Linked DNA regions of Cupriavidus taiwanensis LMG 19424. The protein of the gene in region 2 interacts with the protein of the main gene of each other region in a pairwise test. Links are inferred from orthologs where the notes say so. Each region holds a gene or a part of one and is shown on either strand. Other genes may lie near its edges. The genes, in order: ftsZ and rlmN.

Region 1 (6,546 bases), 860 kb from region 2 along the record:
TGCCGCTGATCGTCAAGCCGGCGCGCGAGGGCTCGTCGATCGGCCTGACCAAGGTCACCGCCGCCGACCAGATGCGCGCCGCCTTCGACAAGGCCGCAGCGCTGGACAACGACGTCATCGCCGAGACCTTTGTCGACGGCGCCGAGTTGACCTGCCCGGTGGTGGGCGAGGGCGACACCGCCGAAGCGCTGCCGGTGATCCGCATCGTCGCGCCCGAGGCCAACTACGACTATCAAAATAAGTACTTTACTGACGATACCCAGTACTTGTGTCCGTCGGGCCTGGATGCCGAAGTCGAACGGCAGGTGCAGGCGCTGGCGGTGCAGGCCTACCGCGTGCTGGGCTGCCGCGGCTGGGCGCGAGCCGATGTGATGCTGCGCGCCGACGGCACGCCTTTCCTGCTCGAGATGAATACCTCGCCCGGCATGACCGGCCATTCGCTGGTGCCGATGGCGGCGCGCGCGGTCGGCATCAGCTACGAGGACTTCGTGCTGCAGGTACTGGCCGCCGCCACGCTGGACCTGCATCCCAACGAGCATTGGAAACCCGAATAACTTCACCCGAGACCGCACCGGACCATGTGGCATAACGCACGCCTGCTCAACCTGATCGCCTCCACGCTGTATGCGGTGGTGGCGCTGATGGCGCTCGCGGCGGGCCTGCTGTGGCTGGCGCAGCGGCCGGTGTTTGCCATCACGCACGTGGAGATCGGCCCGATGGACGGGGGCGCCCTGCGCCACGTGAACGCGCCGAGCGTGCGCGCCAGCGCGCTGGGCAAGCTGAGCGGCAACTTTTTCACGCTGGACCTGAACGCGGCGCGCCAGGCCTTCGAATCGGTGCCGTGGGTGCGGCGCGCCAGCGTGCGGCGCGAATGGCCCAACGGCCTGGCGGTCGAGGTCGAGGAGCACGAGGCGCTGGGCACCTGGGGCGCGCCCGACAGCGGCCGGCTGATCAATACCTATGGCGAGATCTTCGTCGCCAACACCGCCGAGGCGGAAGAGGACGCGCAGCTGCTGGCGCTGGACGGCCCGCCGGACAGCGAAGGCGATGTGATCGAAAAGCTCGAGGTCATGCGCCAGTGGTTCAAGCCGCTCAAGGCCGAGCCGCTGGCGGTGGCGCTGTCCGGCCGCTACGCCTGGCGCGCGCGCCTGTCCAACGGCATGGAGGTCGAGCTGGGCCGCGAGCAGAACGACGAGGACCGCACCGCGATGGACCAGCGCGTGCGCCGCTTCGTCGCGGCCTGGCCGCAGGTCACGCAGCAATGGGGCAGCCAGATCGAATATGCCGACCTGCGCTATCCCAACGGCTTCGCCATCCGCGCCGCCAACGCGCGCTTCCTGACCGAGGCGCAGATCGCGGCGGCGGTGCGGGCCGAGAAGGCCGAAAAAGCGGCCAAGGCCAAGGCGGCGAGCGCGGCAACGAGTGCCGCCAGGCCGGGGGCGGCCGCAACGGTTTCAGGTACATCCAACAACAATCCGACGCGACTGAAGAGCAAGAACGCGGAGAAAACCCGATGAGCAAGGAATACAAGGACCTGTTGGTCGGTCTCGATATCGGCACCTCGAAGGTGGCGGCCGTGGTGGCGGAACTGCGCCCCGACGGCAGCTACGAGGTGATCGGGATGGGCCAGTCTGAGTCCAAGGGTCTGAAGAAAGGGGTCGTGGTCAACATCGAGGCCACCGTGCAGTCGATCCAGAAGGCGCTGGAAGAGGCCGAGCTGATGGCCGACTGCAAGATTTCGGAGGTCTTCACCGGCATTGCCGGCAGCCATATCCGCAGCTTCAATTCCAGCGGCATGGTGGCCATCAAGGACAAGGAGGTTACGCAGACCGACGTGGCGCGCGTGATCGAGACCGCCAAGGCGGTCAATATCCCGACCGACCAGCAGATCCTGCACATCCTGACGCAGGAATTCATCATCGACGGCCAGGAAGACGTGCGCGAGCCCATCGGCATGAGCGGCATCCGCCTGGAAGTGAAGGTGCATATCGTCACCGGCGCGGTCAGCGCCGCGCAGAACATCGTCAAGTGCGTGCGCCGCTGCGGCCTGGAAGTGCACGACCTGATCCTGCAGCCGCTGGCGTCGAGCCTGGCGGTCCTGACCGAGGACGAGAAGGAACTGGGCGTGGTGCTGGTCGACATCGGCGGCGGCACCACCGACATCGCCATCTTCAGCGAAGGCGCGATCCGCCATACGGCCGTGATCCCCATCGCCGGCGACCAGATCACCAACGATATCGCGATGGCGCTGCGCACGCCGACGCCGGACGCCGAGGACATCAAGATCCAGTACGGCATCGCCAAGCAGGCGATCGCCGATCCGGAAGACATGATCGAGGTGCCGGGCGTGGGCGACCGCGGCACGCGCACGCTCAGCCGCCAGGCGCTGGCCGCGGTGATCGAGCCGCGCATCGAAGAGCTGTACTCGCTGGTGCACCAGGTGGTGCGCGAGTCGGGCTATGAAGAACTGTTGTCGTCGGGCGTGGTCATCACCGGTGGGACCGCGATGATGCCGGGCATGGTCGAGCTGGGCGAGGACATCTTCCTGAAGCCCGTGCGCGTCGGCGTGCCCGAGTATCGCGGCAACCTGCACGAGGTGGTGAAGAGCCCGCGCTACGCGACGGTGATGGGCCTGCTGCTGGAAGGCCGCGTGCAACGCATGCGCGGGCGCAAGGTGGCGGTGCAGAGCGGGTCGGTCAAGCAGGTGTGGACCCGCATGAAGGAATGGTTCGTCGGCAATTTCTGAGCCGCGCGCGGATGGATGCGCCGGCGATGCAACGGTGCGCGGGCAGGATGGTCTACCGGACAGGCTTACGCGCCAGGTAACGGTTTTCAGGTTTTCTTTTTTTGGTTTCTTGTTCAGAAACCAGGGGTTGCGGCGGGGAGGCCGCATCGTCTGGGGACTGATTTTTCTCGGAGGCAGTGATGGACTTTGACATGATCGAAACGGAAGTGCAGGACGGCACCATCATCAAGGTGGTCGGCGTGGGCGGCGCGGGCGGCAACGCTGTGCAGCACATGATCAGCCGCGGCGTGCAAGGCGTCGAATTCATCTGCATGAACACCGACGCGCAGGCGCTCAAGCGTTCGACCGCTTCGCGCGTGCTGCAGCTTGGCAACACGGGCCTGGGCGCCGGCGCCAAGCCGGAAGTGGGCCGCAACTGCGCCGAATCGGCGCGCGATCAGATCGCCGACGCCTTGCGCGGCGCGCACATGGTCTTCATCACTGCCGGCATGGGCGGCGGCACCGGCACGGGCGCCGCGCCGATCGTCGCGCAGGTGGCCAAGGAGATGGGCATCCTGACCGTGGGCGTGGTCAGCAAGCCGTTCGACTTCGAAGGCGCACGCCGCGCCAAGGTGGCCGAGCACGGTTCCAGCGAGCTGGAATCGAGCGTCGACTCGCTGATCGTGGTGCTCAACGAGAAGCTGTTCGAAGTGATGGGCGACGACGCTGAGATGGACAAGTGCTTCCAGTGCGCCGACGACGTGCTGCACAACGCGGTGGCCGGCATTGCCGAGATCATCAACGTTGACGGCCTGGTGAACGTCGACTTCGAAGACGTCAAGACGGTGATGGGCGAGCAGGGCAAGGCCATGATGGGGACGGCTACCGTGTCGGGCGTGGACCGCGCCCGCCTGGCGGCCGAGCAGGCCGTGGCCAGCCCGCTGCTGGAAGGCGTGGACCTGTCCGGCGCGCGCGGCGTGCTGGTCAACATCACCGCCAGCCGCTCGCTGAAGCTGTCGGAAACCAAGGAAGTCATGAACACCATCCGCAGCTACGCCGCGGAAGATGCGACCGTGATCTTCGGTACGGTGTACGACGACTCGATGAGCGATGCGCTGCGCGTGACCGTGGTCGCGACCGGCCTGGGCCGCTCGGCCAAGAAGCAGCAGCCGATGACGCTGCTGAAGACCGGTACCGACAACATGCCCGTGCAGATGATGGCCAACATGGCCGCCACCGCCGCGCAGCACAGCTCGCCGGACTACAGCAACCTGGATACGCCGGCGGTGTGGCGCAGCTCGCGTGAGTCGGCTTCGGCCCACGTGGCGGCGCTGCAGGAAAAGGGTGTGGATACGTACGACATCCCGGCCTTCCTGCGCAAGCAGGCAGACTGAAGCCTGCCTGGCGCGGCATCGGTGCCTCCACCGGCCGCCTGACGGAACGCGTCGCCTGGTCGCGATGCACGTGCGCTCCCCATCCGCGCGTGCCTTTGCATGGCTGACATGAACCGCCGGGCTGCCGGCGGCGCCGCGCCTGCGCCGGACTGACTTCACCCGCATCCCGTTGCCGGGTTCGGGCGTGCCGCTGGCCGCCTCCCCGGACTGGTTTCCCGCCTTCCCGGTCGGGATGTATCGCCGTCCGCGCGGCGCACCCAAAAGGTGCGCCGCGCGGACGTCTTTGTAGCGTCTTCGGGTGTATCGGCATTCGTCCGAATATTGGTGCGAACGTAAGCGGATGTGATCCGGCTTTGGCAGCGCCGGCCGGGCGCCTATGATCGTTAGGTTGCCCGGCGGCAACGCGCCGCCATGCGCCCCCGCATCCGTCCTATCCTTCATAGACCCGTTCACACACCCAAGGAAAACCAGAGCGCCATGATCACTGTCGGATCCCGCGTCCCCGACGCCACGCTGTACGAATTTTTCGAGACTGAAAGCAACGGCTGCGCGCTCGGTCCCAATGCCTTCAAGGTGGCGGACCTGGTCCGCGGCCGCAAGATCGTCGTGTTCGGCCTGCCCGGCGCCTTCACGCCGACGTGTTCGGCCAAGCATGTGCCCGGCTTCGTGCAGCATGCCGAAGCATTGCGCGCCGCCGGCGTGGACGAGGTCTGGTGCGTCTCGGTCAACGATGCCTTCGTGATGGGCGCCTGGGGCCGCGAGCAGCAGGTGGCCGGCAAGGTCCGGATGATGGCCGACGGCAGCGCCGAGTGGACGCGCGCGCTGGGCCTGGACCAGGACCTGAGCGCGCGCGGCCTGGGCGTGCGTGCCAAGCGCTTCGCCATGGTGATCGAGGACGGCGTGGTGACCCGGATCGATGTCGAGGCGCCGGGCGAATTCCGCGTCAGCAGCGCCGAAGCCGTGCTGGCGGCGTTGCGTGGCTGACACAGTCATCCGGGTAAACGTGGATAATACGTAACTTGTGACGGGCGTGTTAACAGCCGGAAACAAAACCCGGCTGCAGCGCCGCGGATGTGGTGGTAAAATCCCTTAATCAAAAAGATAACAAGATAGATTTTATTAATTGTTGAGGCTGTCATGCTCAAACAGCGCACGATCAAATCCCTGGTGAAGACCGTTGGCATCGGCCTGCACTCTGGCCGCAAGGTCACGCTGACGCTGCGTCCGGCGCCGGCGGGTACCGGCATCGTCTTCACCCGCGTCGACCTGCCCGAGGCCGTCGAGATTCCCGTGGCCGCCTCGGCCATCGGCGACACACGCCTGGCATCGGTGCTGCAGAAGGATGGCGCGCGCGTTTCCACCGTCGAGCACCTGATGTCCGCGTGCGCCGGCCTGGGCATCGACAACCTCTATGTCGACGTCGACGCCGAGGAAATCCCGATCATGGACGGCAGCGCGGCGTCGTTCGTGTTCCTGCTGCAGTCGGCCGGCATCGAAGAGCAGAACGCGCCCAAGACCTTCATCCGCGTGAAAAAACCGGTGGAAGTGCGCGAAGGCGACAAGCTGGCGCGGCTGGAGCCATTCTTCGGCTTCAAGCTGTCGTTCACCATCGACTTCCGCCATCCTGCAGTCGACAAGACCGGCCAGACGTTCTCGATCGACTTTGCCGACACCAGCTATGTGCGCGAGATTGCGCGCGCCCGCACCTTCGGCTTTGCGCACGAGGTCGAGGCCCTGCGTGAAATGGGCCTGGCGCGCGGCGGCAGCCTGGACAACGCGATCGTGCTGGACGAGCACCGCATGCTCAACAACGAGGAACTGCGCTACGGCGACGAGTTCGTGCGTCACAAGATCCTCGATGCGATCGGCGACCTGTACGTGGTGGGCCATCCGCTGATCGGCGCCTATGTGGCGAACAAATCCGGCCACGGCCTGAACAACCAGCTGCTGCGCGCGCTGCTGGCGGACCAGGAAGCGTATGAGCTGGTCACCTTCGACCGCGTCGAGGAAGCCCCGGCGGCGTTCCTGCCACAGGCCCAGCCGGCCTTCGCCTGAGCGGCCTCGCATAGAGAAAGAGCCGACCTGCACAGGTCGGCTCTTTTGCTTTGGACGCGGCGCGGTCGCTCAGCGGTGGTGGGACAGCAGCGTATTGAGCGCGTCGCGCAGCGGCGAATCCGGCAGGCTGCGCGCAAGCTGGTCGAGATTGGCCAGCCCGGTCGGCGTCATGCGGCCGCCGGTGCGCGGGCGTGCCACCGGTTCCACCTCCCAGTCGGCATGGCGCTGCACCTCGGGCTGCACCCGCACGCGGATCGAGGTGACCGGCGAGCCGCGCTGCTGCAGGCGTCCGAGCAGCGTGGGCACGACCTGGCGCACCCGCGCCGCGGCAGCGCCATGGGCCGCCAGCAACAGCAGCACCTGGCCGTTGGG
Region 2 (6,484 bases):
CGCCGGGCTCCGGCGTCAGCGAGATGCGGATGGTGTCGCCGATGCCTTCCTGCAGCAGCACCGACAGCGCCGCCGTGGAAGCCACGATGCCCTTGCTGCCCATGCCGGCCTCGGTCAGGCCCAGGTGCAGCGCGTAGTCGCAGCGACGCGCGAGCTCGCGGTACACCGCAATCAGCTCCTGCACCTGCGAGACCTTGCACGACAGGATGATCTGGCTGCCCGGCAGGCCGATTTCCTCGGCCTTCCTGGCCGAATCGATGGCCGACGTGATCAGCGCCTCGATCATCACGCTCTGCGCCGGCCACGGCTCGGCGCGCCCGGCGTTCTCGTCCATGATCCGCGCCAGCAGGTCCTGGTCCAGGCTGCCCCAGTTCACGCCAATGCGCACCGGCTTGTTGTAGCGGCACGCCATCTCGATCATCTGCGCGAACTGCGTATCGCGCTTGGCGCCCTGGCCGACGTTGCCCGGGTTGATGCGGTACTTGGACAGCGCCTCGGCGCAGGCCGGATAGTCCTGCAGCAGCTTGTGGCCGTTGTAGTGGAAGTCCCCCACCAGCGGCACGTCGACACCCATGCGGTCGAGCTGCTCGCGAATCGACGGCACCGCCGCCGCGGCCTCGGGCGTGTTCACCGTGATGCGCACGATCTCCGAACCCGCGCGCGCCAGTTCCTTGATCTGGATCGCGGTGCCGATGGCATCGACCGTGTCGGTGTTGGTCATCGACTGCACCCGCACCGGCGCGCCGCCACCGATGGTCACCACATTGTCGCCCCACGCGACCCGCGCCTGGCGGGTCTGGCGACGCGGCAGCGGGCCCGGCAGGACCGGTAGACAGAGCTGTTGGTTCATAGCGTTACCACCTTGCAAAGACGCACCTTGCCGCACCTCGCGCCAGCTCAGGGCAGCGTCAGGCGCGCCACGTTGTTGCGGTTGGCGGCCTTCAGGTCGACCGGCGTGCCGCCGCGCGTGAACGATTCGACGCCCTTGACGTTGCCGATCACCACCCGGTACGGACCCGTACCGCCGCCAGCCATGGTCTGCCCGGCCTTGGCGGTGCCACCCATGACGACCTTGCCGCTATTGTCGCGGATTTCAAACCAGGTATCGGCGGCAAAGCGGATCTGCAGCTCGCCCTCCGCGGGCGCCGTCGGCGCTGCCGCGGCAGATGCCGTCGGGGCCGCCGGAGCCGATGCAGCAGCAGCCGTGGTGGCTGCCGGCGTTGCCGGCGCCGCCGCCGCGCTGGCGGGAATGGTTTCGGCGGACGGTGCCGGCGAGTCGCTGGCAGCCATGACCGGCGGCAGCGCCGCGGTCACGATACCGGCCTCAGTGCCCGCGTTATCCGCGGCCGGGGCCTCGGCCGCCACCGTCTCGGCGGCGCTGCTGCGCGCGTCCAGCCACGCGCGGATATGGTCCAGCCCGAACCAGATGCCGGCGGCCACGCCAACCGCGACCAGCGCCAGCCAGATCCAGCGGCCGCCATTGCCGCCGGAGCGGAAGCGGTTGCGGTCGTCGAAGGCCGCATTGATGCCACCCTCGCGCTGGCGGGCGATTTCCGCCACCTGCGCCACCGGGCGCGGCTGGAAGCGCGCCAGCAGCGGGTCGATATCGACGTGGAGCATGCGGGCATAGGCGCGCATCACGCCCTTGGCGAAGGTTACGTCGGGCAGCGCCTGCAGGTTGGCCGCCTCGATCGCACGCAGCTTGCTGGCCGCCACCTTCAGCCGTGCGCTGACGTCCTCGACCGACATCCGCTGCGCCTCGCGCTCGCGCGCCAGCGCCGCGCCGATCTCCCGCGCCGCGGCTTCACGTTCTCCCTCATGCGCGCCCCCGCCGACTGCTTGCGTCGGTACGGCCTGGCCTGCGGCGCGGTCGTGCTCACTCATCCCATGCTCCTTGTTCGTAGGCGGCCACCTCGCGCGAGTCAGGGAAGCGGCTGCGCAGCTGCGCTCCCAGCGCATCCTGCGTGCGGCCGTCGCCCTGACGGTGGGCAATGCGCGCTCCCAGCCAGAGGGATTGCGCAGTGACAAATTGGCTGTTGTTGACGCGCAGGACGTACTGCCGCGCCTGTACGTAATCGCCGCGCCGGTAGAACACCAGCGCCAGGTTGGTGTTCGCCACCGGGTTGTTGCGGTCGTAGCCGAGCGCGGCCTTCAGGTTCTTCTCCGCCTCGGCGCTATGGCCCTGGCGCAGCTCGCACGCACCCAGGCTGATCAGCGGCTTGACCGGGCCGCCGGCGGACGGGGCCGACACGGCGCGCTGCAGCATGGGCACGGCCTCGCCGTAACGCCCTTGCTGGCACAGGAACCAGCCGTAGTTGTTGAGCAGGTCGCCGTCATTGGCCCGCATCGATGCCGCGGTACGGAAGCTGTCCTCGGCCAGCGTCCGCTCGTTCATGCTCATGTAGATCAGCGCCCGCACATGGTAGGCATCGGCCAGCGACGGATCGATGGCAATGGCCTGCTTGATCTCGTCAAGCGCGACCGCGGTCTGGCCGGCCTCGAGATAATTGGTGGCCAGTTGCAGCCGGATGCCGGCCCGGCGCCTGGCCTCGGTCTGGTCGGAAGCGGTCTGGAGATCCTGCGCCGGCGCATGCGGCAGCTGGCACCCGGACAACATCAGCAGCCCCAGCAGGGCCGCAGCGATCAGACGGATCATGCAGGGCGCGCCTCCCGTGGCTGGCCGCTCGCAGTGACCGGCACCAGCGGCGTGATCTTGCCGAACTTGCCGCGTTCGGCCAGGCGGGTGCGGTCCTTCACTTCCCCGGCCAGCTGGCCGCAGGCGGCATCGATATCGTCGCCGCGGGTCTTGCGGATGGTGGTGACGACGCCGGCGTCCATCAGTACCTGCGCGAAGCGCCGGATCTGCTCGTTGTTGGAACGCTTCAGGCCCGATTCGGGGAAGGGATTGAACGGGATCAGGTTGAACTTGCACGGCACGTCGGCGACAAGCTTCAGCAGTTCCCGCGCATGCTCGACGCCGTCGTTGACGCCATCCAGCATGCAGTATTCGAAAGTAATGAAATCGCGCGGCGCGAATTCCAGGTAGCGACGGCATGCCGCCATCAGTTCGGCCAGCGGGTATTTCTTGTTCAGCGGCACCAGCACGTCGCGCAGGGCGTCGTTGGACGCATGCAGCGACACGGCGAGGGCCACCGGCAGGTCCTTCGACAGCCGGTCCATCATCGGCACCACGCCGGAGGTGGACAGCGTCACGCGGCGGCGCGACAGGCCGTAGGCGTTGTCGTCAAGCATCAGGCGCATGGCCGGCACGACGGCGTCGTAGTTCAGCAGCGGCTCGCCCATGCCCATCATCACCACGTTGGAGATGACGCGGTCATCCTTGGGGCCGCGGCCCAGCTGCTCACGCATGGCGAACTCCGCCATCCACAGCTGGCCGATGATCTCACCGGTGCTGAGGTTGCGCGAAAAGCCCTGCTTGCCGGTGGAACAGAACCGGCAGTTGACGGCGCATCCGGCCTGCGAGGAAACGCACAGCGTGCCACGCGTTTCCTCGGGGATGTACACCGTCTCCACTGCGTTGCCCTCGCCCACGTCGAGCAGCCACTTGCGCGTGCCGTCGGCCGACAGGTTGTCGGTGATGACGGCAGGCGCGCGGATCTCGGCCCGGGTCGCGAGCTTTTCGCGCAGCGACTTGGCGAGATCCGACATGGCGTCGAAGCGGCTGGCCCCGTAGTGGTGGATCCAGCGCTGCAGTTGCCGCGCACGGAACGGCTTCTCGCCGAGCTCGCCGCAATAGGCGGTGAGCGCGTCCGCGTCGAGGTCGAGCAGGTTGACGAGATCGTTCATGACGGCAAACTCGGCTTGGTAATCAGTCAGCAGCCGATCAGCGGCTGTAGACGTTCATGCCCGGGAAGAAGAAGGCCACTTCCACGGCGGCGGTTTCGGCAGCGTCCGAGCCGTGCACGGCGTTGGCGTCGATGCTGTCGGCGAAATCGGCGCGGATGGTGCCCTTCTCGGCCTTCTTCGGGTCGGTGGCGCCCATCAGGTCGCGGTTCTTGGCAATGGCGTTCTCGCCTTCCAGCGCCTGGATCATGACCGGGCCGGAAACCATGAAGTCGACCAGGTCCTTGAAGAACGGACGCTCCTTGTGAACCGCGTAGAACTGCTCGGCTTCGCCGCGCGACAGGTGCACCATCTTGGCAGCAACGATCTTCAGGCCGGCGGCCTCGAAACGGGCGTAGATCTGGCCAATGACGTTCTTGGCCACGGCATCCGGCTTGATAATCGACAGGGTGCGTTCGATCGCCATGAAAAACTCCGAAAAATGAAGGGGTTACAAATGGATTAAACGTGCAATTCTAGCACGAAGACTATGACGGTTTCGAGGGTCTTGCGGACCTTCCGGCGTGCCCGCCACCCCCTTATGCACACGCCGTCCACAAGTTGCAAAAGCAGCACATTACAACCTTGTCATCCCCGGAACGCAGCGCCGCCGCTAACATCCAATGTGAGCGGCGTCGAACGGACGCGAGCCAGCGCCAGGTGACGATTGGTCTACCGCGCCCTTGCAATCCGGCCTGCCCGATGCCACATTGACGATGGTTCCGTCCGGCTTCCATACGAGCCTTCGCATTTGAAGTCTCGCAACGCCGGCGCCTCACCGTTTTGAGACAGGAGTCACCATGGATAACAAGCTGAACACCTACGGTTTCGGCAACAGTGCGTCGACCGTCACTGACGTCGTCGTTCGCAACCGGGTCTTGCGCAACACATACTGGCTGCTGGCCCTCTCGATGATCCCCACCGTGCTCGGTGCGTGGATCGGCGTGGCCACCGGCTTCAGCTTCATGGCGGGCAGCCCCGGCCTGTCGCTGATCCTGTTCCTGGCGATCGCGTTCGGCTTCTTCTTCGCCATCGAGAAGACCAAGAACAGCAGCATGGGCGTGGTCCTGCTGCTGGCCTTTACCTTCTTTATGGGCCTGATGCTGTCGCGGCTGATCAGCGTCACCTTGTCGTTCTCGAACGGCCCGGCGCTGATCATGTACGCCTTCGGCGGCACCGCGGCCGTGTTCGGCGCGATGGCATCGATCGCCACCGTCAGCAAGCGTGATTTCTCCGGCCTCGGCAAGTTCCTGTTCGTCGGCGTGATCCTGCTGATCCTGGCCAGCGTGGCCAATATCTGGCTGCAGCTGCCGGCGCTGATGATCACGGTATCGGTGATCGCGATCGGTATTTTCTCGGCGTACATCCTGTTCGACGTGCAGCGCGTGGTGAACGGCGGCGAGACCAACTACATCACCGCCACGCTGGCGATCTACCTCGACGTGTACAACGTCTTCGCCAACCTGCTGGCGCTGCTGGGCATCTTCGGCGGCAACCGCGAATGACGGCGGACGCCGCAGCATGACGAAAGCCGGCCAATGGCCGGCTTTTCTTTTGGGCACTCCGCCGCGATCAGTCGCGGTCGAACACCGCGATCGACTCGACGTGCGAGGTGTGCGGGAACATGTTGACCACGCCGGCGCCGCTCAGGCGGTAGCCGGCCTCGTGCACCAGCAGACCGGCATCGCGCGCCAGCGTGGCGGGGCTGCACGACACATAGACGATGCGCCGCGGCAGCACGTCGCTGCCCTGCTGCGCCAGCTCGCCGAGCGCCTTGCTCACCGCCAGCGCGCCTTCGCGCGGCGGATCGACCAGCCAGCGGTCGAAGCGGCCCAGCGCGGCGATGTCGTCTGCCGTGACTTCGAACAGGTTGCGGCACGCGAATTCCGTCTTGGCGGCCAGCCCGTTGTATTCGGCATTGGCCAGCGCACGCGTGGTCAGCGCCTCGCTGCCTTCGATGCCCATCACCGACTTGCCCTGCGTGGCCAGCGGCAGCGTGAAATTGCCGATGCCGCAGAACAGGTCGAGCAGGCGGTCGCCCGGCTGCGCATCGAGCAGGCGCAGCGCGCGGCCGATCAGCACGCGGTTGATCTGGTGGTTCACCTGCGTGAAGTCAGTCGGCTTGAACGGCATGCGGATGCCGAATTCCGGCAGCGTATAGGCCAGCTCGACGTCGGTCGGATAGAACGGGTAGACCGTGTCCGGCCCCTTGGGCTGCAGCCAGAACTGCACCTTGTACTGGTCGGCAAAGGCGCGCAGCAGGTCCTTGTCGGCATCGGTCAGCGGCTCGAGGATGCGCAGCACCAGCGCCGTCACTTCATGCCCGACGGCCAGTTCGATCTGCGGCATGCGGTCGCGGATCGACAGTCCCGCCACCAGTTCGCGCAGCGGCACCAGCATGGCCGAAACGTGCGGCGGCAGGATTTCACAACGCGTCATGTCGGCGACATAGCTGCTCTTGCGCTCATGGAAGCCCACCAGCACGCCGCCCTTCTTCACCACGTGGCGCACCGTCAGGCGGGCACGGTAACGGTAGCCCCAGTCCGGGCCGGCGATCGGCCGGAACACCACGTCGGGCTTCACCTTGGACAGGTGCCACAGGTTGTCTTCCAGCACGCGCTGCTTGATGGCAAGCTGTGCG

The links.
Region 1: the proteins of rlmN (region 2) and ftsZ interact in binary tests that used the Escherichia coli proteins (3 or more experiments, as listed by UniProt). The link is inferred for Cupriavidus taiwanensis LMG 19424 from one-to-one orthologs.

The regions. Positions count from the first base shown.
Region 1 is NC_010528.1:2,879,469-2,886,014, reverse strand. What follows is about bases 2,063-5,022. They hold ftsZ (cell division protein FtsZ), read left to right. Parts: upstream 2,063-2,925; coding sequence 2,926-4,119; downstream 4,120-5,022. Other genes in these bases: RALTA_RS13250 (peroxiredoxin), read left to right, coding at 4,597-5,022; ftsA (cell division protein FtsA), read left to right, coding at 2,063-2,746. Outside these bases: RALTA_RS13270 (D-alanine--D-alanine ligase), read left to right, coding at 1-554; RALTA_RS13265 (cell division protein FtsQ/DivIB), read left to right, coding at 579-1,517; more of ftsA, read left to right, coding at 1,514-2,062; more of RALTA_RS13250, read left to right, coding at 5,023-5,103; lpxC (UDP-3-O-acyl-N-acetylglucosamine deacetylase), read left to right, coding at 5,257-6,174; RALTA_RS13240 (DciA family protein), read right to left, coding at 6,244-6,546. UniProt on the Escherichia coli protein: Essential cell division protein that forms a contractile ring structure (Z ring) at the future cell division site. The regulation of the ring assembly controls the timing and the location of cell division.
Region 2 is NC_010528.1:2,015,411-2,021,894, forward strand. The notes cover bases 1,731-4,628. They hold rlmN (23S rRNA (adenine(2503)-C(2))-methyltransferase RlmN), read right to left. Parts: upstream 3,808-4,628; coding sequence 2,653-3,807; downstream 1,731-2,652. Other genes in these bases: RALTA_RS09210 (RodZ domain-containing protein), read right to left, coding at 1,731-1,884; pilW (type IV pilus biogenesis/stability protein PilW), read right to left, coding at 1,877-2,656; ndk (nucleoside-diphosphate kinase), read right to left, coding at 3,845-4,270. Outside these bases: ispG (flavodoxin-dependent (E)-4-hydroxy-3-methylbut-2-enyl-diphosphate synthase), read right to left, coding at 1-850; more of RALTA_RS09210, read right to left, coding at 898-1,730; RALTA_RS09230 (Bax inhibitor-1/YccA family protein), read left to right, coding at 4,644-5,348; 23S rRNA (uracil(1939)-C(5))-methyltransferase RlmD, read right to left, coding at 5,416-6,484.